DNA from 4 places in the Janthinobacterium sp. SUN176 genome. Region 2 is predicted to be linked to each of the others. Evidence: predicted binding sites of a transcription regulator. Region 2 holds the regulator's gene; each other region holds the start of a gene.
The links. Region 2 encodes sigma-54, which starts transcription at its own class of promoters, with help from an activator protein. Its sites were predicted from a motif close to TGGCANGNAANCTGCTTT; they were not measured.
Positions count from the first base shown of each region.

Region 1 (5,405 bases), on a different contig from region 2:
AGGTAGCGCGTGGCGGCCGTGATGGGCGAAATGCGCGCGACTTCCGCCGGCGCATCGTTCGGCAGGATGGCCGCGCGGCGGTCCACGCCCGGGTGGCACAGCCAGCTTTTCGCGCTGGAGACGAGGCGGATCGGCGTGGTGGCGCCGCGGCTGCGGGCCATTTCACCGACGACGAACGGCGCTTCGGCTTCCTCGGTGACCCAGGGCAGGGCCAGGTCGCCCGCCGCCACTTCATCGGCGTGCGGCAGGTAGACGAACGACGGCAGCAGCGACAATTCTTCGACGGTGCCCGGCGCCGACAACTGCGGCACTTTCAGCACGCCGTGGCTCGATTGCTCGCCGTCGCTCTCGACCAGGTTCACATACGACAGGGCGCTGTGGGTGGTGCCCAGGTCGATGCCGATGGCGTAGCGCGGGCTTGGGTTGGCTTGATCGTTCACAGTTCCACCTCGGCTGGCGCCAGGATGGCCGCGTCGTGCTGCTCGCTCAGTTTCGGCAGGCGCACGCTGGACGCGCGCCAGCCGCGGTGGCTGAGGGTGCCCGTGAACGGCGCGGAACCGACCACGTTGCCCGTCAGGCGTACTTGCGCAGAATCAAAGCCTTCCTGCAGCACGATGCGGCTGCCTTCGGCTTCCTGGCGCACGGCCTCGATGGTGAAGTATTCGCGCATGACCTTGGCGCAGCCTTCATGCACGACGCGGGCGGCCGCGCCGATGTCGGCATCGGCATGGCTGCCCAGGTTTTCCTGGGTAAAGTCGATCAATCGCGCTTCGCGTTGCAGCAAGGCCAGCAATTGCAGGGCGGCATCGGGCGTCGCTTCCTTCAAAATGACGGGCGCGGCGGCCGGCGTCGGCACGGGGGCGGGCGCCGGAGCCGGGGCCACTGGCGCCACCGGGGCGGCTTCGGGCAAGGACAGCTTTTCCACGCGGGCCGCATAGGCGGCGTCCGACAGGGTGCTGAAGAAGGTGCCGAAAGCCAGCGGGACTCGGCGCCAGAATGATGGGTGGGACGATGAAGTGCTCATAGGGAACTCGTTTCTCTGATCTGTAGGGAGGCGTCGGCGGCGGGGGCCGCTTCGCAAGGTAGTGCCATGTGCGGGGCCAACAGGGCCGGCTGCGTTTGCCCGCATGATACCAGCTACCGGGCCGCCGCCAAAGTCGCCGCCCCCCTGGCAGGCAGGCCGAAGCGTGGATTTTCTTTGTTCTTGCGCAAGGAAACGTTCGATTTCGTGCCGCTTCGACTAGAATCGCGCATTATCTTTTTGCATGACCTCGATGCCATGTCTACCGACTTTTCCCTGTATTTAGCCAGCAGCACTTACATCGACAGCGACCATCCAGCCGTGCGCGCCAGGGCGGCCGCGCTGGCGGTGGGCGCGGTGGGCGACGCCGCGATCGCGGCCCGCTGCTTTGCCTTCGTGCGCGACGAGGTCGCCCACAGCTGGGATTACCAGCGCAATCCCGTCACCTGCCGCGCGTCCGACGTCTTGCAGCATGGCACGGGCTATTGTTATGCGAAGAGCCATCTGCTGGCCGCGCTGCTGCGCGCCAACGGCATTCCTGCCGGCCTGTGCTACCAGCGCCTGGCCATGGGCGAGGCGGGGCCGCCGTTCTGCCTGCATGGCTTGAATGCCGTGTATCTGCAAGACTTCGGCTGGTACCGCATCGATGCGCGTGGCAACAAGCCCGGCGTCGACGCGGCGTTTGTGCCGCCACGGGAACAGCTGGCCTTTCCCGTGCTGGCGCCCGAGGAACGCGATTTGCCGGAAATCTGGCCGGCGCCGTTGCCGCAGGTGATCGCCTCCCTGACGGGCCATGCAACGGTGCAGGAAGTGGCGGCGCATCTGCCCGATGTCGAGATGCTTCCGTTGAACAAGTAATTCATAGAAAGAAACCATGAAAAAAATCCATATGGGTCTGATTGGCCTGATGCTGCTGGCCGGTTGCGGCAGCAAGGGCGAGAGCGGCGGGCAATCGAGCGCCGCGCGTCTCGATGGCAAGGAAAAGGGCAGCGAGTTTCTTGCCTATGAACATAATGTCAGCGTCGATACGCACGAGGCGCAAGTGCGTCCCCTGTATGAAAAAGTGGTCGCTGCCTGCAAGGCCGATACGGAAAACGGCTGCCTGCTGCTCGATTCCAGCGTCGACAGCGGCCGCTACGTGCATGCGCGCATCAGCATGCGCGCCAAGCCAGCCGGCATCAAGAAGCTGGTCGCGCTGGTCGCGGCCGAAGGCGACGTCACCAGCCAGGGCACCAAGGTGGAAGACCTGGGCCGTCCGGTGCTCGACAGCAAGAAACGCCTGGAAATGCTCAAGCAATACCAGGCGCAGCTGCAAGACCTGGAAAAGCGCTCGGGCACCAACGTCGATGCCCTCATCAAGGTGACCAAGGAGCTGGCCACCGTGCAAGTGGAGCTGGAGCAGGCGACGGCCGCCAACGCGCTGTTGATGCAGCGCATCGATACGGACTTGTTGAACGTGGCCATCAGCGCCGAAGGCAAGCAGTCGTTCTGGCGGCCCGTCAAGCGCGCGCTGGGCAATTTCACGGAAAACCTGTCGGAAGGCGTGGCCAATGCCATCACGGCCATGGCCTATATTCTGCCGTGGCTGCTCGCTTTCGTGCTGCTGTTCCCGCTGGGCCGCAAGGGCTGGCGCCGTTTGAAAGGCGTGCCACGCAAGAATTGATGCGTATGGATTAACTGCTTCGGCGCACCGTTTTACGGCAATTTGAAACCTGGCTGCACAGTCCTTGTGCAGCCAGGTTTTTTTTCGTGCGGCGCCGGCCCCGTGCACCATGGCGGACACCTGCTGGCGCTGGCATGCATTCTGCTTTAACAACATCGCAGGCCCAGCTCGCCCCCCACGAACCCATCACAGGAGTCCCTATGTCACGACGCATCATCCTGAAAGCGGCCGCCGCCGGCGCACTGGCCCTGGCCACCTCCACTTATATGCAGGCAGCCTTGGCCGCCGACACGATCAAGGTGGGTATCTTGCACTCCCTGTCGGGCACCATGGCCATTTCCGAAACGTCGCTCAAGGATGTGGCGCTGATGACGATTGCCGAGATCAATGCCAAGGGCGGCGTGCTGGGCAAGAAGCTGGAAGCCGTCGTCGTCGATCCCGCATCGAACTGGCCCTTGTTTGCGGAAAAAGCGCGCCAGCTGGTAGCGCAGGATAAAGTGGCTGTCGTGTTCGGTTGCTGGACGTCCGTGTCGCGCAAGTCGGTGTTGCCCGTATTCAAGGAACTCAACAGCCTGCTGTTTTACCCGGTGCAATACGAGGGCGAGGAGCTGGAAAAGAATGTGTTTTATACGGGCGCCGCGCCGAACCAGCAGGCGATTCCCGCCGTGGAATACCTGATGAGCAAGGATGGCGGCGGCGCGAAACGCTTCGTGCTGCTGGGCACGGATTACGTGTATCCGCGCACCACCAACAAGATCTTGCGCGCCTTTCTGAAAAGCAAAGGTGTCAAGGATAGCGATATCAGCGAGGTCTACACGCCGTTCGGCCACGCCGACTATCAAACCATCGTCGCCAACATCAAGAAGTTTTCCACGGGCGGCAAGACGGCCGTCATTTCCACCATCAATGGCGATTCCAACGTGCCGTTCTATAAGGAACTGGGCAATGCGGGCTTGAAAGCCACGGACGTGCCCGTCGTCGCGTTTTCCGTGGGCGAGGAAGAGTTGCGCGGCATCGATACCAAGCCGCTGCTCGGTCATCTGGCGGCCTGGAATTACTTTGAGTCCGTCAAGAATCCAGTGAATACAGCCTTCATCAAGCAGTGGAAAGCGTATGCGGTGGCGCAAAAGCTGCCGAACGCGGGGGCGGTCGTGACGAACGACCCGATGGAAGCGACCTATGTGGGCATCCACATGTGGGCGCAAGCCGTGGAAAAGGCGAAATCGACGGATACGGACAAGGTGATCGCCGCCATGGCCGGCCAGAGCGTCAAGGCGCCGTCCGGCTTTACCCTGACCATGGATGCCACGAATCACCACTTGCACAAGCCCGTGATGATCGGTGAAATCAAGGCCGACGGGCAATTCAATGTCGTATGGAAAACCAAGGAAGCAATACGCGCCCAGCCGTGGAGCCCGTTTATCAAGGGCAATGAGGGCAAGCAAAAGCTGTAAAAGCCACGCCGGCGCCATCGGGCATGCGTCCGGTGGCGCCGACCATCAACGCTTTCCCGGGATATCAATGAGGCTATTCACATCGCTGCTGGTCTTCGCCTGCCTGTGCCTGTCGTCCATGGCGCAGGCCGCCATCCCTCCCGACCTGCTCAAGCCGCTATCTGGCGACGACCCTGACGCCCGTGTCGCCGCCGTCGCGCAGATCGCCGCCCTTGCCACGCCCGAGGCCGCCCGTGTGCTGCAAGCCTTGCAGGATGACGCGTTGTACGCCACGCCCGACGGCAAGGTGTATATCGTCGACGGCGAGCAGGCGCTTGACCCGGCGCTCGGCAAGAGCGTGCCGCTGCCGGACGGCATCGATGGCGTGATGGTCAACAACCGCTTGCGCTCGGCCGTGGCGGGCGCCTTGTCGGGGCTGAAACTGCTGGCACCGGAACGGGCCGAACGGCTGGCGGCCGCGCAAGCGTTGCAAAAGGCGGTTGATCCTGCGCAGCTTCCCTTGATCCGCGCGGCGCTGGCGCAGGAAAACGATGCTGACATCAAACAGATATTGCAGGTGCTGATCGCCAGCACCAACCTGCATGCGCCCGACGTCGCCACGCGCAAGGCCGCCGTGCAGGCGCTGGCCGGCAGCAGCGATGCGCGCCTGCTGCCCGTGCTGCAAGCCATGCTGGAGAAAGGGCCAGATGGCAAGGTCGGTGAGCCGGACGAGGCCGTGCAACTGGCCGCCATCGAGACCATGCGCCAGATCAAGGGCAGGGTGGCGCGCATGGAGTTCGCCGGCAATGTGTTTTACGGCATTTCACTGGGCAGCGTGCTGCTGCTGGCGGCCCTGGGTCTGGCCATCACGTTCGGCTTGATGGGCATCATCAACATGGCGCATGGCGAGCTGCTGATGATAGGCGCTTACACGACGTATCTGTGCCAGCTGTTTTTCCGCCACTTCCTGCCCGGCGTGCAAGACTGGTATTTGCTGACCGCCTTGCCTGCCGCATTTTTCGTCTCCGGCCTGGTGGGCGTAGTGCTGGAACGCACGGTGATCCGCTGGCTATATGGCAGGCCGCTGGAAACCCTGCTGGCCACCTGGGGCATCAGCCTGATCCTCATGCAGGCGGTGCGCACGATCTTTGGCGCGCAAAACGTGGAAGTGGCCAATCCCGCCTGGATGTCGGGCGGCGTCACCGTGCTGGGCGGCCTCGTGCTGCCGTACAACCGCCTGGCCATCATCGCCTTTGCCATCGTTGTCGTGGTGGCCGTGTGGTTGATC
Region 1 covers NZ_JAPWIA010000001.1:2,478,139-2,483,543, reverse strand. The annotation lists gene O3299_RS11155 (Hsp70 family protein) at 1-440, opposite strand, end outside; gene O3299_RS11150 (DUF2760 domain-containing protein) at 437-1,024, opposite strand; gene O3299_RS11145 (transglutaminase family protein) at 1,280-1,879, shown strand; gene O3299_RS11140 (DUF4349 domain-containing protein) at 1,896-2,684, shown strand; gene urtA (urea ABC transporter substrate-binding protein) at 2,885-4,138, shown strand; gene urtB (urea ABC transporter permease subunit UrtB) at 4,206-5,405, shown strand, end outside.
Region 1: the regulator sigma-54 is predicted to act here: its motif matches at 2,815-2,832, upstream of urtA (urea ABC transporter substrate-binding protein).

Region 2 (5,405 bases):
TGGAATGGCGCCGCCAGCGCCTTGATGGCCACAGGCAAGGCCTCGCCCGGCGTCGATTCAAACAGGTCCAGCAGCGCCCCCATCTGCGCTTCGGGCAGGTAGACATCGGCCAGGCCCGTGTACAGGGCGTCGGCCGCGTTGATCGTCAAGCCCGTCAAGCCCAGGTACAGGCCCAGCTGGCCGGCCAGGCGGGACAGGAAATAACTGCCGCCCACGTCCGGGAACAGGCCGATATTGACTTCCGGCATGGCCATGCGCGTGCGGCCCGTCACGATGCGCAAGCGGTTGCCTGGCCCGGCTTGCGCCACGCCCATGCCGCCGCCCATCACCACGCCATCCATCACGGCGATATACGGTTTCGGGTAGAAATGAATTAAATGATTTAAAGCATATTCTTCCGTAAAGAAATCTTCCAGCAGGGCGCTGCCGCCTTGCGGCGTGGCCAGACCCGCATCGTAAAAGAAACGGATGTCGCCGCCGGCGCACAGGGCTTTGTCGCTGCTGGAGCGGATCACGACGGCGTCCACCTGCGGATCGTCGCGCCAGGCCAGCAGGGCCGCGCTCAGGGCGCGCACCATCTCCAGCGACAGGGAATTCAAGGCTTTCGGACGGTCGAGCACGATGTGCCCGGTGCGGTTGCGGATGGAAGTCTGGACGAAGTCGCTCATGGCAGGCAGGAAAGAAGTGAAAGTGCGAATATTCTAATGCCTGCGCGGGGAACATTGCGTTCCGCTGGGCGCAAAAAAGGGCGCAATGTGCGCCCTTAGTTGATCACAACTGCTGGAAGCGGGTGGCCTTAGACGGCGACGACGGCTTCTTCCTCGGAGTTGTCTGGCAGATGCTTGATCGCCTCTTTACCGTGCCCTTGCACTTTGGTTTTGTATTTCATCACTTGCCTATCGAGCTTGTCGATCAGCGTATCGATCGCGGCGTACAGGTCGTGCGCCAAGCTTTCCACATAGACAGTCTTGCCGCTCAAACGCAGGTTGACTTCAGCCTTTTGACGTTTTTCTTTCTCTTTGAGGTTATCCACGGTCAGAATCACGGCGATATCGATGACTTGATCGAAATGACGTTTCACGCGCTCCAGCTTCGTTTGTACGTATTCACGGATGGCTGGTGTCACTTCGAGATGATGTCCGCTGATGGTGAGATTCATACACACTCCTAAAGATGATCGGGTTCGTGCGGTCCATCCTATCCGGCCCGCAGAGGAACCGAAAAAAACTTACAAACACTTACGCAGGCTCACTGGCGGAATTTTTAATGCTTCCCGGTATTTGGCAACAGTACGTCGCGCAATCACCATGCCTTGTTCCCCCAGCATGTCCGCAATCTTACTGTCGGATAAAGGATTTTTAGGGTCTTCTGCTCCTGTCAGTTGCACGATCAATGCCCGTATCGCCGTCGATGACGCTTCGCCCCCCGCTTCGGTGGCGACGTGGCTACCAAAGAAATATTTCAACTCGAACATGCCGTGCGGGGTCAGCATGTACTTTTGAGTTGTTACCCGCGAGATAGTACTCTCGTGTAAACCCAGTGTATCAGCTATTTCACGGAGCACAAGGGGGCGCATGGCAACGGCCCCATGCGAGAAAAAGTTCTTTTGTCTTTCTACTATCGCCTGCGCCACGCGCAGGATCGTGTCGAAGCGCTGGCGCATATTCTTGATCAGCCACTTGGCTTCCTGCAACTGTGCGCCCATGGCGCCCTCCCCCTTGCCCTGCTTGAGCAAGTTGGCGTACATGGCGTTGACGCGCAGGCGCGGCATGACGTCGTTGTTCAAGGTCACTTGCCAGCCATTGCGCGCGCGCTTGACGACGACGTCGGGCACCACGTAATCGGACACGTCCGAGGCGAACACGGCGCCCGGATGCGGATTGCACTGGCGAATCACCGTCTGCGCTTCGCGCAAGTCTTCATCGTCGCAATCGAGGGCTTTTTTCAGCTTGTTGAAATCGCGCTGGGCAAACCAGGCCAGGTGCTTTTCCACGATGACGAGGGCCATGCGCCGCGTCACCATGGCGATGTGTGGCAAGCGCTTGATTTGCAGGGCCAGGCATTCGGACGCGTTGCGCGCGCCCACGCCCGGCGGATCGAAACTTTGCAGCAGCGACAAGGCCGTGCGCATCTCGTCGGCGTCGATTTCCAGCTCTTCCGGCAGGCGCGCCAGGATGTCGTCGAGCGACTCTTCCAGGTAGCCATTGTCGTCGAGCGCGTCGATGATCAGCTCGACCAGCGCGCGGTCGCGCAATTCGAGCACCGTCACGCGCATCTGCTCCATCAGGTGTTCGCGCAGAGTGCAGTGATGGGCCTCCAATTGCGGACGCGAATCTTCGTCGTCGGGCGCCTTGCCCCGGCTCGCCTCACTCCAGTCGCTGTCGCCGCCATCCGCGGCGGCCGGGCTGTCGCCCCCCTCGCCGTCAAACGCTTCCGCTTCGGCCGGCGCTGCGGGCGCCTCCTGGCCTGGCGGCTGGGGCGGCGCTTCGGCCGGTGCGGCCGTGGAGCTCAAGGCCCCGTCGGACAGCAGGCGCAGCGAGCGGTCGAGCGGATCATCGAGGCGTTCGAGCAAGGGATTGTCCGTCAGCAATTGCTCGAGTTCCTGGTGCAATTCCAGGGTAGACAATTGCAACAGGCGTATCGATTGCTGCAACTGCGGCGTCAGTGCCAGGTGCTGCGAAGTGCGCAGCTGCAATGATTGTTTCATTGGCTTACATGCGGAAGTGTTCGCCCAGATAGACCCGGCGTACCGACTCGTTCGCAATGATGTCGTCGGGGCGTCCCGACGCCAGCACCGAGCCCTGGTTGATGATGTAGGCGCGGTCGCAAATACCCAGCGTCTCACGCACATTATGATCGGTAATCAGCACGCCGATATTGCGCTCCTTCAAGAAACGCACGATGCGCTGGATCTCGATCACGGCGATCGGATCGACGCCGGCGAACGGCTCGTCGAGCAGCACGAAACGGGGATCGGTGGCCAGCGCGCGGGCGATTTCCACGCGGCGGCGTTCGCCACCGGACAGGGACAGCGCCTGGTTCTCGCGCAGCTTTTCAATCTGCAAGTCGGCCAGCAATTTATCCAGCCGCTCCTCGATCTCGGCCTTCGTCAGCGGACGGCCTTCGACGGTCTGGATTTCCAGCACGGCGCGGATATTGTCTTCCACCGTCAGCTTGCGGAAAACGGACGCTTCCTGCGGCAGGTAGGACAGGCCCATCTGCGCACGGCGGTGGATCGGCAGGCTGGAGATATCCACGCCGCTGATATCGATGCTGCCACCATCGGACGGCACCAGGCCGACGATCATGTAGAACGAGGTGGTCTTGCCGGCGCCGTTCGGGCCCAGCAAGCCCACCACTTCGCCGCATTCGACTTGCAGCGAAACATCATGCACGACTTGCCGCTTGCCATAGGTTTTTTGCAGCCCGCGAACGATCAGGGTGCTGCCGCAACGTGTATTTTCCATTATTTCTTTCCTGGCGCGGGCGTGGCCGGCGCTTTCTCCGCTGCCGGCGCCTTGGTCTTCGGCTGGATCACCATGCGCACGCTGCCGCCATCGGCGGTGCTGGTGCCGCTGTTGGAATTTTCCATCGCAAATTCTTCCTTGCGGCTGTCATACGAGATGAAAGCGCCATTGGCCACATCGGTGACTTTCGCGCCTTCCAGGCGCGTCAGCTTGGCTCTGGAAAACAGTTTCACCACTTCCGTCTTGTTGTCGTATTCCACGCGCTCCGCTTCGCCTTCGACCCACAGGTCGCCCGCGCCATCACGCTTCTGGCGGAAGGTCGCAAGCTTGCCGGGATCGGCCCAGAAGGTGATGAACTGGTAGCCTTGCGGGTCTTCCGTGATCAGGGCCCGGCCCGCCTTCATGGTCAGGGTACCCTTGACCAGCACGACGTCGCCCGTCAGGGTGCGCACCTGCTTGACGTCATCGACGTGGCCGCTGCGTGCCGTGATGACGGCTTCCTTCTCGGAATCGGCCTTCTCGGCATGCGCCGCGCCCATGATGGCCAGCGAAAATACGGTCAACAGCAAGATGTTCTTCATAGTATGGTTTCCTTGTTTCATTCTGTCATTTTGCCGCCGCGGCCGGGCGCGGTTTCGGCGGGAGGACCATGCGCAGCGCATTCTGCACTTCCACCACGCCGGTGGCGTTATTCGCCTTCATGCCGACGCCATTGATGCGCGAGGCGCCCGTCAGGATATCGACAGGCACGTCCGTTTCCATTCTTTCCTCGTCCGGGAACACCGTCAGCGCTTCCGTCTTGACCGTCAGGTTCTGCGCCTTCGGACTGGCCACGCGGTCGATCACGACCTTGCGGTGCAGTTGCAGCCGGGTATTGTCCTGGTCGATATGCGCCAATTCCGCATTCATGTTCATCGGCGGCATGCCTGGCGTGAGCTTGCGCACGAAGGGCTGGTCGATATCGGACGAATCGTCCAGCGGATAATGCGTGAGCTTGGTGCCCGACACGATATAGCTGGGCTTGCCCGTCAAGTCCATGCGCACCATGCTGAAATTGGTGATGAAATAGTCGGGTTCATCCAGATGCTTGCTGGCCGTGATGTCCTGGCCATTCTTGTTCATCACCTCGAGCAGCCAAAAGCTGCCCAGCGCGACGACAACCGCGCCCAGCACGGTAAAAATCATGCGCCAGCGATGGGCGCCTCCTGGCTTACGCATAGGGCTTCACTCTTTCAAAGGTCACTGGCGAGGCGGCGCGCCTCACTCCAGGAACGGCGCCATGACGCGCGCATAGTTGTCCTGGGCGCGCAGCAGGAATTCGCAGATCTCGCGCACCGCGCCGCGGCCGCCGCCGGCCTGCGTCACATGGTGGGCCAGGCCCTGCGCCTCCGGACGCCCGCCCGGCACGCTGACGGCAAAGCCCACGCGCTTCAGGATGGGCGCGTCGATGACGTCGTCGCCGATATAGCCGCATTGCTCTTCCGTCAAGCCCGTCAGCGCCAGCAATTCACGAAACGGCGTCAGCTTGTCGTGACCGCCCTGGTGCACATGGGTAATGCCCAGGTCTTGCGCGCGGCGCGCCGTGATGGCCGAGCGGCGCGCGCTGATGATGGCCGTCTGCACGCCCGATTCCTGCAGCAGCTTGATGCCCAGGCCATCATACACATTAAACGTTTTCATCATCTCGCCGTCCGGGCCGAAATGCAGACTGCCGTCGGTGAGCACGCCATCGACGTCAAAGATCATCAGTTTGACCTTGGCCGCCCGCGCCAGGTTGTCCGCCACGCTGTCCATCAGATCACCTTCGCTTGCGTCAGATCATGGATATGCAGCGCGCCCACCAGCTTGCCGTCGGCATCGACGACCAGCATCTGGTTGATGCGGAACTGCTCCATCACGGCCACGGCATCGACGGCCAGGCGTTCGGGCGCGATGCTG
Region 2 covers NZ_JAPWIA010000004.1:94,345-99,749, reverse strand. The annotation lists gene O3299_RS23305 (enoyl-CoA hydratase/isomerase family protein) at 1-668, opposite strand, end outside; gene hpf (ribosome hibernation-promoting factor, HPF/YfiA family) at 797-1,159, opposite strand; gene O3299_RS23295 (RNA polymerase factor sigma-54) at 1,229-2,707, opposite strand; gene lptB (LPS export ABC transporter ATP-binding protein) at 2,712-3,467, opposite strand; gene lptA (lipopolysaccharide transport periplasmic protein LptA) at 3,467-4,048, opposite strand; gene lptC (LPS export ABC transporter periplasmic protein LptC) at 4,074-4,685, opposite strand; gene O3299_RS23275 (HAD family hydrolase) at 4,728-5,261, opposite strand; gene O3299_RS23270 (SIS domain-containing protein) at 5,261-5,405, opposite strand, start outside.

Region 3 (5,405 bases), on a different contig from region 2:
CACGGCCATCAGGATAGGGAAATTCCACGGGATGATCTGGCCCACGACGCCCAGCGGCTCATGGTAGTGATAGGCATAGGTTTCCGCATCGATTTGTGCGACGGAACCTTCCTGGGCGCGGATGCAACCGGCGAAGTAACGGAAATGGTCGATGGCCAGCGGAATGTCGGCATTCATCGTTTCGCGGATCGGCTTGCCGTTGTCGATGGTTTCCGCCGTGGCGATCAGGCTCAGGTTCTGTTCGATGCGGTCGGCGATGCGGTTCAGGATATTGGCGCGCTCGGCAGGCGAAGTCTTGCCCCATGCCTCCTTGGCGGCGTGCGCGGCGTCCAGCGCCAGCTCGACGTCTTCCGTCGTGGAACGGGCGATTTCGCAAAACGGCAAGCCCGTGATCGGCGTGATGTTAGGAAAGTATTCACCTTTTACTGGTGCAACGAATTTGCCGCCGATGTAATTGTCATAGCGTTGTTTGAAGGGATTGGCTACGCCCAGTTTGCTGATGTCTGCGAGATTCATGTCGTCCTCTATCGGGTTAATTAGAATGGAAATACTTAATTAAAATCAAACGTCCTGGTACAGATGGGGTGAGTACACGGAGTCTTCCGCAAATGCCGTGCCAGCTCGCCATCCCACTACAAACTTAGCCGGTTTTGCCCCCGTTACAAGGGCGTGGCGTCAATCCCGGCCCGCTTTTCAGCGCATGCCCCGGACTTGGGTGGGGGCGTGGCTCTGTTTGCGTTTTGAACAAGGTGGCAGCATCCTGTTCCAATCCGGGCCAGCCCTGCTTTGCCGCCACGCCGCCGCTGCACAATGGAACAGGTGTACCAGACTGGAACACCTGCGCCTGTGCCATGAAGGAATCAACGAATCACCACGCCCCATGGCAATTCACCCACGGCAATATCGGCCACCTTGCGCGCGCTGGCCGTGTCGATGACGGACACGCTGTTCGAGCGGCCATTGGCCACGTACAGCTTGGCGCCGTCCGGCGTGATGGCCATGTTCCACGGGCGCTTGCCGACGCCAATCGTGGCCGTGACCTGATTGCTGGCCGTGTCGATCACCATCACCGTTCCGTCGATACCGTTCGAGACATACACTTGCTTGCCGCCGGGATGGACGGCGATGCCATTCGCATTCTTGCCCGCTGGAATGGTGGCAATCGCCTTGCGCGCGGCCATGTCGATCACGTAGACGGCATTGACCAGTTCGCACGCCACGTAGGCGCGGCCCGAGTCCGGGCTGAAACCGATGCCGCGCGGACGCAGCCCCACGGCGATGGAAGCGACCTGCCGGCGTTGCGCCACATCAATGACATCGACTTGCTCCGCCTCTTCCGCGCTGACCAGCAGCCAGCGCCCATCCGGGCTGAAGACGGCGTGTTCCGGATTGCGTCCCTGCACCTTGATATCGGCGAGCAAGGTACCTGTCTGGCCATCGAGCAAGGCCACGCTATTGTTTTCCTCGACGGCCACAGCCACGTGACTACCGTCTTGCGAGGCGCTGACGCCTTCGGGCGACTTGCCCAGCGCCACCGTGCGCACGGGCGCACCGCCAGCGTTATCGATCAGCAGCAAGGCGCTGCTGGCGGCATCCGTGACAAACAATTGCCGCCCTGTGGGATCGGCAGCGATGCCGCGCGGACGCTTGCCTGCGGCGATCTGGCGCACCACCTGGTCGGTCGCCGTGTCGATCACACTCAAGGTGCCCGACTTTTCATTGGGAACATAGGCAAAGGGAGCGGCATGGACCGCGGTGCTGACGAGCGCCGGCAGCAGCCAGCACACCTGGCGCAAGCGCGAGAAGAAGTTGGGCATAATCACCTTTTCAATGGCAAAACGAGGGAAAAGCGCGCCGCATCGGCGCCTCTGACAATTACCGTATGCAAACGCCGTGCCACTGACACGCGTATAATTTCAGCCCACCAATGGAGACATGGCAGGCATATTGCTTGATACACCTACGCAGACCTGTACCGCGCACGCGATCAAGCAGGCTTTTATTCACATTGGAGAATCCGCATGCAGCATCGTTTCCGCCTGAACACCATCGCCAGCCTGTTTGTCGCCGGCAGCGCCACCCTCGCCCCTCACGTCTTTGCCGCCGAGGCAGCTGACCCGGCCAATGGGCAATTCATGGATACGGTGGTCGTCAGCGGCAGCCGCATCGCCCACCCCAGCCAGGAAGTGCCGGCCTCGATCGACGTGGTCGACAGCGCCCGCATCCAGGATGGCCAAATCCGCGTCAACGCGTCGGAAGCACTGGCCGCCGTGCCGGGCCTGGTCGTGCAAAACCGCCAGAACTACGCGCAAGACTTGCAAATCTCGTCGCGCGGCTTCGGCGCCCGCTCGGCCTTCGGCGTGCGCGGCGTCAAGCTGATCAGCGATGGCATTCCCGCCAGCATGCCCGACGGCCAGGGCCAGGCCGCCACCTTCAACCTCGATACGGCCGAGCGCATCGAAGTGCTGCGCGGACCGTTTTCTGCCATCTACGGCAACCATTCGGGCGGCGTGATCCAGCTGTTTTCCAAGGATGGACAAAATCCCCCTTCCGTCGAGCTGAATGTGACGGGCGGCAGCTACGGCACCAGCAAGGTGGACTTGACGGCGCAGGGTCAGGCAGGCGGCATCGGCTACGTGCTCGACGGCTCGCGCTTCCGCACGGACGGTTTCCGCGACCACAGCGCCGCCACGCGCGAACAGGCGTTCGGCAAGATCACCGTCAAGCCCACCGCGGACAGCAAACTGACCATCGTCGCCAACAGCCTGCACCAGGGCAACACGCAAGATCCCCTGGGCGTCACCTGGCCCACGTTTGCCGCCAACCCGCGCGCCGGCGAAATCGACACGACGGACACGCAAAACCCGAAACGCACCCTGGCCGACCGCTACAACACGCGCAAGAGCATCGACCACCAGCAGATCGGCGCCACTTATGAACAGTCGTTCGGCGATGACCGCCTGCACGTGATGGTGTATGGCGGCAACCGCGACGTGATCCAGTACCAGGCGTTTAATAAAGCATTCCAAAATACCAAAGTGGACGGTCTACTTAAGCATTCGGGCGGCGTGGTCGACTTCCAGCGCCAGTTCTATGGCATCGACACCAACTGGCTGCACGTGAACCAGTTGGCCGGCGGCAAGCTGAGCACCACCATCGGCATCGACTATGGCCGCTCCAGCGATGACCGCACCGGCTATGAGAACTATATCGGCGAAGTGTACGGATTGAAGGGTAAGCTGCGCCGCGACGAGCAGGATGTCGTCTCCAGCCTCGATCCGTATATCCAGGCGGAATGGCAAGGCGGCCCGTGGCTGCTCAGCGCAGGTGTGCGCTACAGCAAGATGAAAGTGGCGGTCGACGACCATTTCCTCAGCAACGGCAACGATAGCGGCAGCCTGGAGTTCAGCCACACGACGCCGGTGCTGGGCCTGCTGTATAAACTGACGCCGAACGTCAACGTCTATGCCAGCGCCGCGCGCGGTTTCGAAGCGCCCACCCTAAATGAACTGTTTTACTCGGGCACGGGCGGCGGCTTCAATTTCAACTTGAAGCCGGCCACCAGCACCAACCTGGAAGCGGGTGTCAAGGCCAGGATCGCCAACAACACGCACGTGAATGCGGCCTTGTTCCAGATCAAGACCAACGACGAACTAGTGGTCGACAAGTCCAGCGGCGGGCGCACCAGCTATCGCAATGGGGGTAAAACCTTGCGCCAGGGCATGGAAGTGTCGCTGGATTCGAACCTGCCATATGGCTTCACGACAAAAGTGGCGCTCACCAGCCTGCACGCCGTGTATGACCAGGCATTTGGCGGCGTGCGCGAAGGCAGCCGCTTGCCGGGCGTACCCAGCGCTAACCTATTCGCTGAACTGGCCTGGAAAGACACGCTCGACCGTTTTGGCGCAGCGCTGGAAAGCGTGGCCAGCAGCCAGGTCTACGCGGAAGACAGCAACATCGAAAAACCGGCGCCCGGCTACACGGTATTCAATGCGCGCGTCAACGCCAGGCAAAACGTGGGCAATTGGCGCTTCAAGGAGTTTGCCCGCCTGAACAACCTGTTCGACAAGACCTACGTGGGTTCCGTCATCGTCGGCGACAGCAACAAGCGCTACTATGAAGCGGCGCCGGGACGTAATTGGTTGCTGGGCGTTAGCGCCCAATATAGTTTCTAAAACTAAAAAGCCCGCGCCTCTTCCGATGCGCGGGCTTTTTTGTCATTCAACATGGCCTGCTATGGCCGTGCTTCCTTCACCCCATATTTCTCGAAGATGGCTTTCAATTCGCCGCTGGCCGCCATTTCGTTCATGGCTGCCTGCAGCAACTTGCCCACGTCGAGCTGCTGGCGGCTGACGGCCAGGCCCACCGCCCAGCCCGCACGCGGCAGGCGGGCGAACGCCACTTCGCTCATGGGGAAAGCGGGATCGCTTTTCAGTACCGATTCGATTTCCGAACGGTTGGCCAGCACGGCGTCGAGCTTGCCCGCCTGCAATTGCTGCAAGGCTTCGGCTGCCGTATCGAAGATGCGCACGTCGTCGCGGTACTTGCCATTGTCTTCGCCCAGCATCAGCATGGCCGCGATCGACACCTTTTCCACGCCGATGCGCTTGCCGGCCAGCGAGGCGACGCCATCGAATTGCGGCACGGCTTGCGCACTGCGCGCCAGGCGCACGGTTTCCACGTAGTATGGCGCGAAGATCTCGACCTTGTCGTTGTCCGCCATCAACTTCTTGTCGACCGGCACATGCAACATCACATCGGCGGGGCCATAACCGAGGTAATGCCCCTTCCACACCATATTGCGCAAATCGTCGTTGAGGTTTTCGCCGGCGGGAAATGGCAGCAAGCTCAGTTTCAGCCCCAGCTTTTTCGCCAGCGCTTCGGCAATATCGATATCGATGCCCGTACCCTTGTCAGAAAACGGCGCGAATTCGTTGTACACAGCCACTTTCAGGCTGCCCGACTGCTGCACCTTTTGCCAGTCGGCGCGCGCCGGCGCGGCGGCGCATAGCGCCAGGCAAGCGAGCGAGATCATCGCGCGCGCGCCCCGGAATTGAATTGAACGCATGGGACTCCTTCGTGATCAGTTCGACTTAATTCGACTCGCGGCGCGTTTCCAGATAGGTCTTGATGGCCCACATGGCTTCCTGGTTGAACACGCCTTCGAACGGCGGCATGTACACGGCGCCATTGCGCACTTTACCGTGGCGGATGGTGGTCAGGTAGTAATTGTCCGTTTCCTTGTAGCACGCCTGTTTCTTTGTCTCATTCTTGATACCGAAGCAATCACGGTCCAGCTGGCGCAAGTCGGGCGCGATGCCGCCGGAGATGGCTTCGATGCCGTGGCAACGGGCGCAATTCTGGTTGTAGGCCGATGTGCCTACCGTCAAGGCCAGTTTGTTGCC
Region 3 covers NZ_JAPWIA010000009.1:10,299-15,703, forward strand. The annotation lists gene adh (aldehyde dehydrogenase) at 1-516, opposite strand, end outside; gene O3299_RS27935 (beta-propeller fold lactonase family protein) at 861-1,817, opposite strand; gene O3299_RS27940 (TonB-dependent receptor) at 2,022-4,175, shown strand; gene O3299_RS27945 (ABC transporter substrate-binding protein) at 4,235-5,068, opposite strand; gene pedF (cytochrome c-550 PedF) at 5,094-5,405, opposite strand, start outside.
Region 3: the regulator sigma-54 is predicted to act here: its motif matches at 1,882-1,899, upstream of O3299_RS27935 (beta-propeller fold lactonase family protein).

Region 4 (5,405 bases), on a different contig from region 2:
CTGCTGTTTCCCACCGTGCTGGGGCTGTACGCTGCCAGTGCGATGGCGGCGCAACTGCGCAGCGTGCTGCTGTTGCTGCTGTGCGTCAGCGCCACCGTCGGCTATTACCTGCCGAACCTGGTGCTGGCCAGCACGGCCAAGCGGCGCCAGCGCGACATCTTTGAAAACATCCCCGACGCGCTCGACTTGCTGACCGTGTGCGTGGAAGCGGGCCTGAGCCTGGAGCGCGCGCTGGTGAAGGTGTCGGGCGAAATCCACATCAAAAGCGTGGTGCTGGCGCAGGAATTGCAACTGGTGCTGATGGAAATGCGCGCCGGCTTTTCCAAGGAAAAGGCGCTGCGCAACCTGGCCTTGCGCAGCGGCGTGGAAGATGTCGACACCCTTGTCGCCATGCTGATTCAATCGGAACGCTTCGGTACCAGCATGGGCGATTCGCTGCGCGTGCACTCGGAAAACCTGCGCGGCAAGCGCAGCCTGCTGGCCGAGGAGGCGGCCGCGAAGATCGCCCTGAAACTGCTGTTCCCGCTGATCTTTTGCGTCTTTCCCACCCTCATGCTGGTGCTCATGGGGCCGGCCGTGATCGAAGTCTATCGCGTGCTCGTGCCGGCCATGGCCAACCGCTGAAAGGAGCTACCATGCGCTTGACGATTTCCCGCCTGGCCACCGCCTGTGCCTGCCTGGGCCTGGCCGCCTGTACCACGCCGCCGGCCCACGCGCCGTTGCCGCAGTGGCCGGATGCCGATGCCGCCTATGCGGCGGGGCGCCAGCATTTCGAGCGGGGCGACCTGCCGGCCGCGCAAGCGGCCTATGCGCAAGCCTTGCGCGCCGCGCCGCGCCATGTGAATGCGCGCAACGGCCTGGCCGTGCTGCACGCGCAGCGGGGCGAGCACGATGCGGCGATCGCCCAGTGGCTGGCCCTGACGCAGGAAGCAGGTGCGCCGCAGCCGCAACAGGCGTATCTGTTCAGCAATCTCGGTCGCGCCTACTATTTGCGCGGGCGCGATGCGCAAGCGTTGACTGCGCTGGAGCAGGCGTGTCTGCTCGATCCGCTCAATGCGCTGGCCTGGCAGCACCTGGCGCAAGTGCTCGAACGGCTGGGACAGCACGCGCGCGCGGCCGTCATGCGGCGCCAGGCGCAGAGCCTGCAGGAACACGATTTACGGAGCGACATGGCCGTCTTGCGCAACGCGGCGCCGCCGCCGGGCGTGCCCGCGGCCGCGCCGCTGCCGGATGCGCCCGCCATGGCCCGCATCGAGATCACGCAAGGCGACGGCATGGCCCGCTTGCAGCGCGTGCCGGCCGCCGCGCGCAGCGTGCCCGTTGTCACGGCCGAGCGGTCCATGCCGGCTCCTGCCGTGCCCCGCCCGCGCCTGGAAATTGTGAATGGCAACGGCGTGCCTGGCCTGGCCGCCGCCCTGGCGCGCAGCCTGGCCGGCGCTCCCGTACAAGTGGTGCGCCTGGCCAATGAAACCGGCTTCCAGGTGGCGCGCACGCGCGTCGAGTACCGGCCCGCGCAGGAGCAGGCGGCGCGCCAGCTGGCCCGTCAGTTGGGGACGCAGGTGCAAACCCAAGTAGAAACCCAGGCCGGCGACTGCCCCGCCAGCGAGCTGCGCCTGGTACTGGGGCGCGACTTGAGCGATCCGGCCATGCTGCACCGCTATTATCTGCAGCAATTGCAGCTGGCGCGCCAGGCGTTGGCGCGGCTCGGTTAAAACGTCTTGACCGGCATGAAAAACACGCGGCGCCTTGGCGGGCGCCGCGTGTTTTTCATGTTGCGGATGATTGCGGCTGGCGGCGCCGCGTAAAAGCCAGGGCCGCCAATCCCATGCCCAGCAGGAACAGCGTGCCCGGTTCCGGTACCGCAAGCGGCGGATCGATGACGACGATATCGGTGCGCGTCGACTTGGAAAAATTCAGGGTATAGCTGCCGGCCGGCAGGGCGAAATTCGAGGTCAGGGAAAACATCGCGAAGCCATTCGTGAAGGCGCGTCCGGTGGCCGGGTCATTCGTGCCGGCCGTCATGTTCAGGCTGAACGGGTCGAGGCTGCCGGCGCCATGGTTGCCATTGATGTCGCTGCCATTATTGGCATCGCCATCGGGCGCGAACTGGAAGATCACGCCATCGGCGTTCGCGTGCGACAGGCAGCCGGCGGGGCTGGAACTGTTGCACGAGATATTGAAGATATCCATGATCGACACGTTCGACTTGTCGCCCATGGTCGTCACGCTGGTGCGCAGGTCGCGCCGTCCCATGAAGCTGAAGGTGATGAAGCCGGCGCTCGACAGGGTCAGGTTGACGGAGCCGGTCAGCGTGTCGCCGGCCGTGGCCGTGGCGGCGCCGATCGTGTTGCGCTGTGCTTCCGCCACGGCGCTCACGCTGGCGCCGCCATTGAGCATGTTGCCGAAGGCATGCGCATCGCCGCGGGCAAATTCCAGGGTGGAACTGGGGCTGGGGGCGTAGTGGTTTTGCGGCAAGCCGCTGCAGCCGCCGCCCGAGCACACTTGCGGCACGTCGGCGTTGGCGGCCGGGCCCGTATTGACGGCGCGCGGATTGACGGCCACGCCGCCTTCGAAAAAAGCGCTGTCGCTGGCATTGCGGTTGGCGCCGGCCAGCGACAGCGCGCCGGCGCTGGTGGTGATGCGGAAATTGTTCAACTCATTGACGGCCAGGCCGTACGCGCCGGCCTGCGCCTGGCCGCTGGCCAGCAGGCTCGCCGCCGCCAGTGCGCCCAGCCAGCCCAGGGTCTTGCTTCGTGTGTGATCAAGGTTCATCGCAGCCTCTTGTCGTGGTCAGTCTCGGAAAATCCGGGGGACAAAGAATCCAGAATGACTTGCCTGGATTCATCTCGTAGACAGGGATAAGCAGCTTGCGTGCCACACAAAAATATCACAAGAAATCAAGTGCTTGCACAAAGCGGACTGAGCTGGATGAAGTGAAGTGTAAGAAAGGCCGACGCCGCTTGGCGGGCGCCGTCGGCCTGCCTCAGGTGCCCCGGTGATAACCCAGGTGGCCGCCCGAATTGCGTGCGCAGCCGCAACCGATGCGCGCCACTTCCTCGCCTTCCGTCAATTTCCAGTTGGTAATCGTCGTGTGGTTCCAGTCGATGTCGCTTTTCTTGACAGGTTTGACCGTCAAGATGCGTGCTTCCGCATCCGTGTACTCCATCAGCTCTTCGTCGTCGGCGATGTCGAAATGGCGGTGGATCAGGGAAATGCCGAAGCGGTCGAGTGCGCCGTAGCGTTGCAGCACGTCGCGCAGCTCGCGAAAGCAGGCGAGATCGTCGGGCAGCAGCGGATTGACGGCGGAAATATCGGCGACGGGTTGCCATTGCATGGCGTGGATGTTCAGGCTGTGCATGATAGGCTCCTGTGCCCCATGATGATAGGCCCAGGCTGCCGGAGGGGCGCCGGCACGCCTGGCGAAATGCCCATCGTGGACGCAACGCCGCTGCGGCGCTTGCGCCGTATCAAAGGTGCGGCACATCGCCTCTCGTCCGATCATTGCCCGGTAAAATAGGCCATGGCAAACAAAACCCCCACCTTCCCCGGCGCGCGCACCGGCCGCGGCCAGGTCCTGGCCGTGCTGCTGTCGAATAGCGACCAGTCCGGCGCCGAACCGCTGCAAGGCCGCGTCTCGCTGGCCGCCATCGTCAAGGCATTGAAACGCAAATACCACTGGCCGATCGAGACGCACAGTTTTCCCGCCAACACGCAGGATGGCCGCGCCAGCTGGGCGACCGTCTACAGCTTGCCGGACAAGGTCATCGAGACCGCGCTGGAGGCCGGCGGCCGGGAGTGGCTGGAGAGCCGGGGAGCGGCCGGGCGGCGCTGAGCGCGTCGCTCGCTTTACTCGATCCCTTTATTCGAGCCGGAAGCCGACCTTGAGCGTGACCTGGAAGTGCGCCACCTTGCCATCGACGATATGGCCGCGCGAATCGGTCACTTCATACCAGTCCATGTGCTTGACCGTCAGCGCCGCCTTGGCAATGGCGTCGCGTATCGCCTGATCGCTGCTCTCGGTCGACGTGCCGACCAGCTCGATCAGCTTGTAAGTGTGTGCGGACATGATATTTCCCCAGGTAGGCAAGCCAGACATCGGGAGCCTGCTTTGCGCAAGCACGTGCTCATCTTGCGCCTAAATGTGCGGGACGTCATGGCGCGGTGCAGCAATGCGTCAACCTGGATGACGATGCGTGCCAGTGTTCCGGATGGCTTCCGCGGGCGTGGGAAAAGAAAAAAGGGCTACCAGCCGAAGCGGGTAACCCTTTGATTTACTGCTGAATTCTGGTGCCGACTGCCGGTTTCGAACTGGCCACCTGATGATTACAAATCAACTGCTCTACCAAATGAGCTAAGTCGGCAAAAACTGCGCGTTGCGAATTATACGCTATTTAATGCGTGTCAGGGTCGGGCGGCCGCCTTTTTTTGGTGGCTCGTCGTCGCCTGGCGTGGCGCTGTCGCGTTGTTCGGGGGAGCTGGTCGGCACGGACGACAGGGTGGGACCGCTGGCGGCGGGGGCGAGCACGGGTGGCGGGACGTCGGCGGAGGCCGGGCTGTCCGTCGGTTGCGCGTCCGGGTCATCGTTGCCCAGCACGGGCTCGAAAGCCATGCCCTGGCCGTTTTCGTTGGCGTAGATGGCCATCACGTTGTCGACCGGCACGTAGATTTCGCGCGAGACGCCGCCAAAGCGGGCGTGGAAGCGGATGGCGTCGTTGTCCATCTTCAGGCCGCTGGTGGCGCCGAAGCTGATGTTGAGCACGATTTCGCCCTTTTTCACGTATTCCATCGGTACCGTGGTGCGCGAATCGACTTTGACCGCGAGATAAGGCGTGTAGCCGCTGTCGGTGCACCACTCGTAGATGGCGCGCAGCATATAAGGTTTGGTTGAGATTTCAGACATGGTAGGCACGGTGAGGCGGGAGCGCCCCCGTCAGCATGAGGCGGGCGCACCGGTAGTTCAAAAGACTGGGACAGCGCAAAAAGCAACTTTACCACATGCCCCAAGATATCCCGGCAGGCGCGGCCTGCCGGGATTATCTTTAGCGGCGCATGACCTTTTCGGAAGGGGTCAATGCCTCGATGTACGCAGGACGCGAGAAGATGCGTTCGGCGTATTTCATCAGCGGTGCGGCCGTCTTCGACAATTCGATGCCGTAGTGGTCCAGGCGCCACAGCAGCGGCGCGACGGCCACGTCGAGCATCGAGAATTCGTCGCCCAGCATGTACTTGTTTTTCAGGAACAGCGGCGCCAGGGTCGTCAGGCGGTCGCGGATTTCCGCGCGTGCCTTGTCGTGGGCCTTGTCGTTGCTCTTGGCGCGTTCGCTTTCCAGCACGTGCACGTGCACGAACAGTTCTTTTTCGAAATTGAACAGCATCAGGCGCGCGCGGGCACGCATCAGCGGATC
Region 4 covers NZ_JAPWIA010000002.1:376,002-381,406, forward strand. The annotation lists gene O3299_RS20935 (type II secretion system F family protein) at 1-624, shown strand, start outside; gene O3299_RS20940 (LytR C-terminal domain-containing protein) at 636-1,712, shown strand; gene O3299_RS20945 (PEP-CTERM sorting domain-containing protein) at 1,768-2,772, opposite strand; gene O3299_RS20950 (hypothetical protein) at 2,984-3,358, opposite strand; gene O3299_RS20955 (hypothetical protein) at 3,521-3,832, shown strand; gene O3299_RS20960 (dodecin) at 3,860-4,066, opposite strand; tRNA gene O3299_RS20965 (tRNA-Thr) at 4,286-4,361, opposite strand; gene O3299_RS20970 (ClpXP protease specificity-enhancing factor) at 4,388-4,900, opposite strand; gene O3299_RS20975 (glutathione S-transferase N-terminal domain-containing protein) at 5,040-5,405, opposite strand, start outside.
Region 4: the regulator sigma-54 is predicted to act here: its motif matches at 2,860-2,877, upstream of O3299_RS20945 (PEP-CTERM sorting domain-containing protein).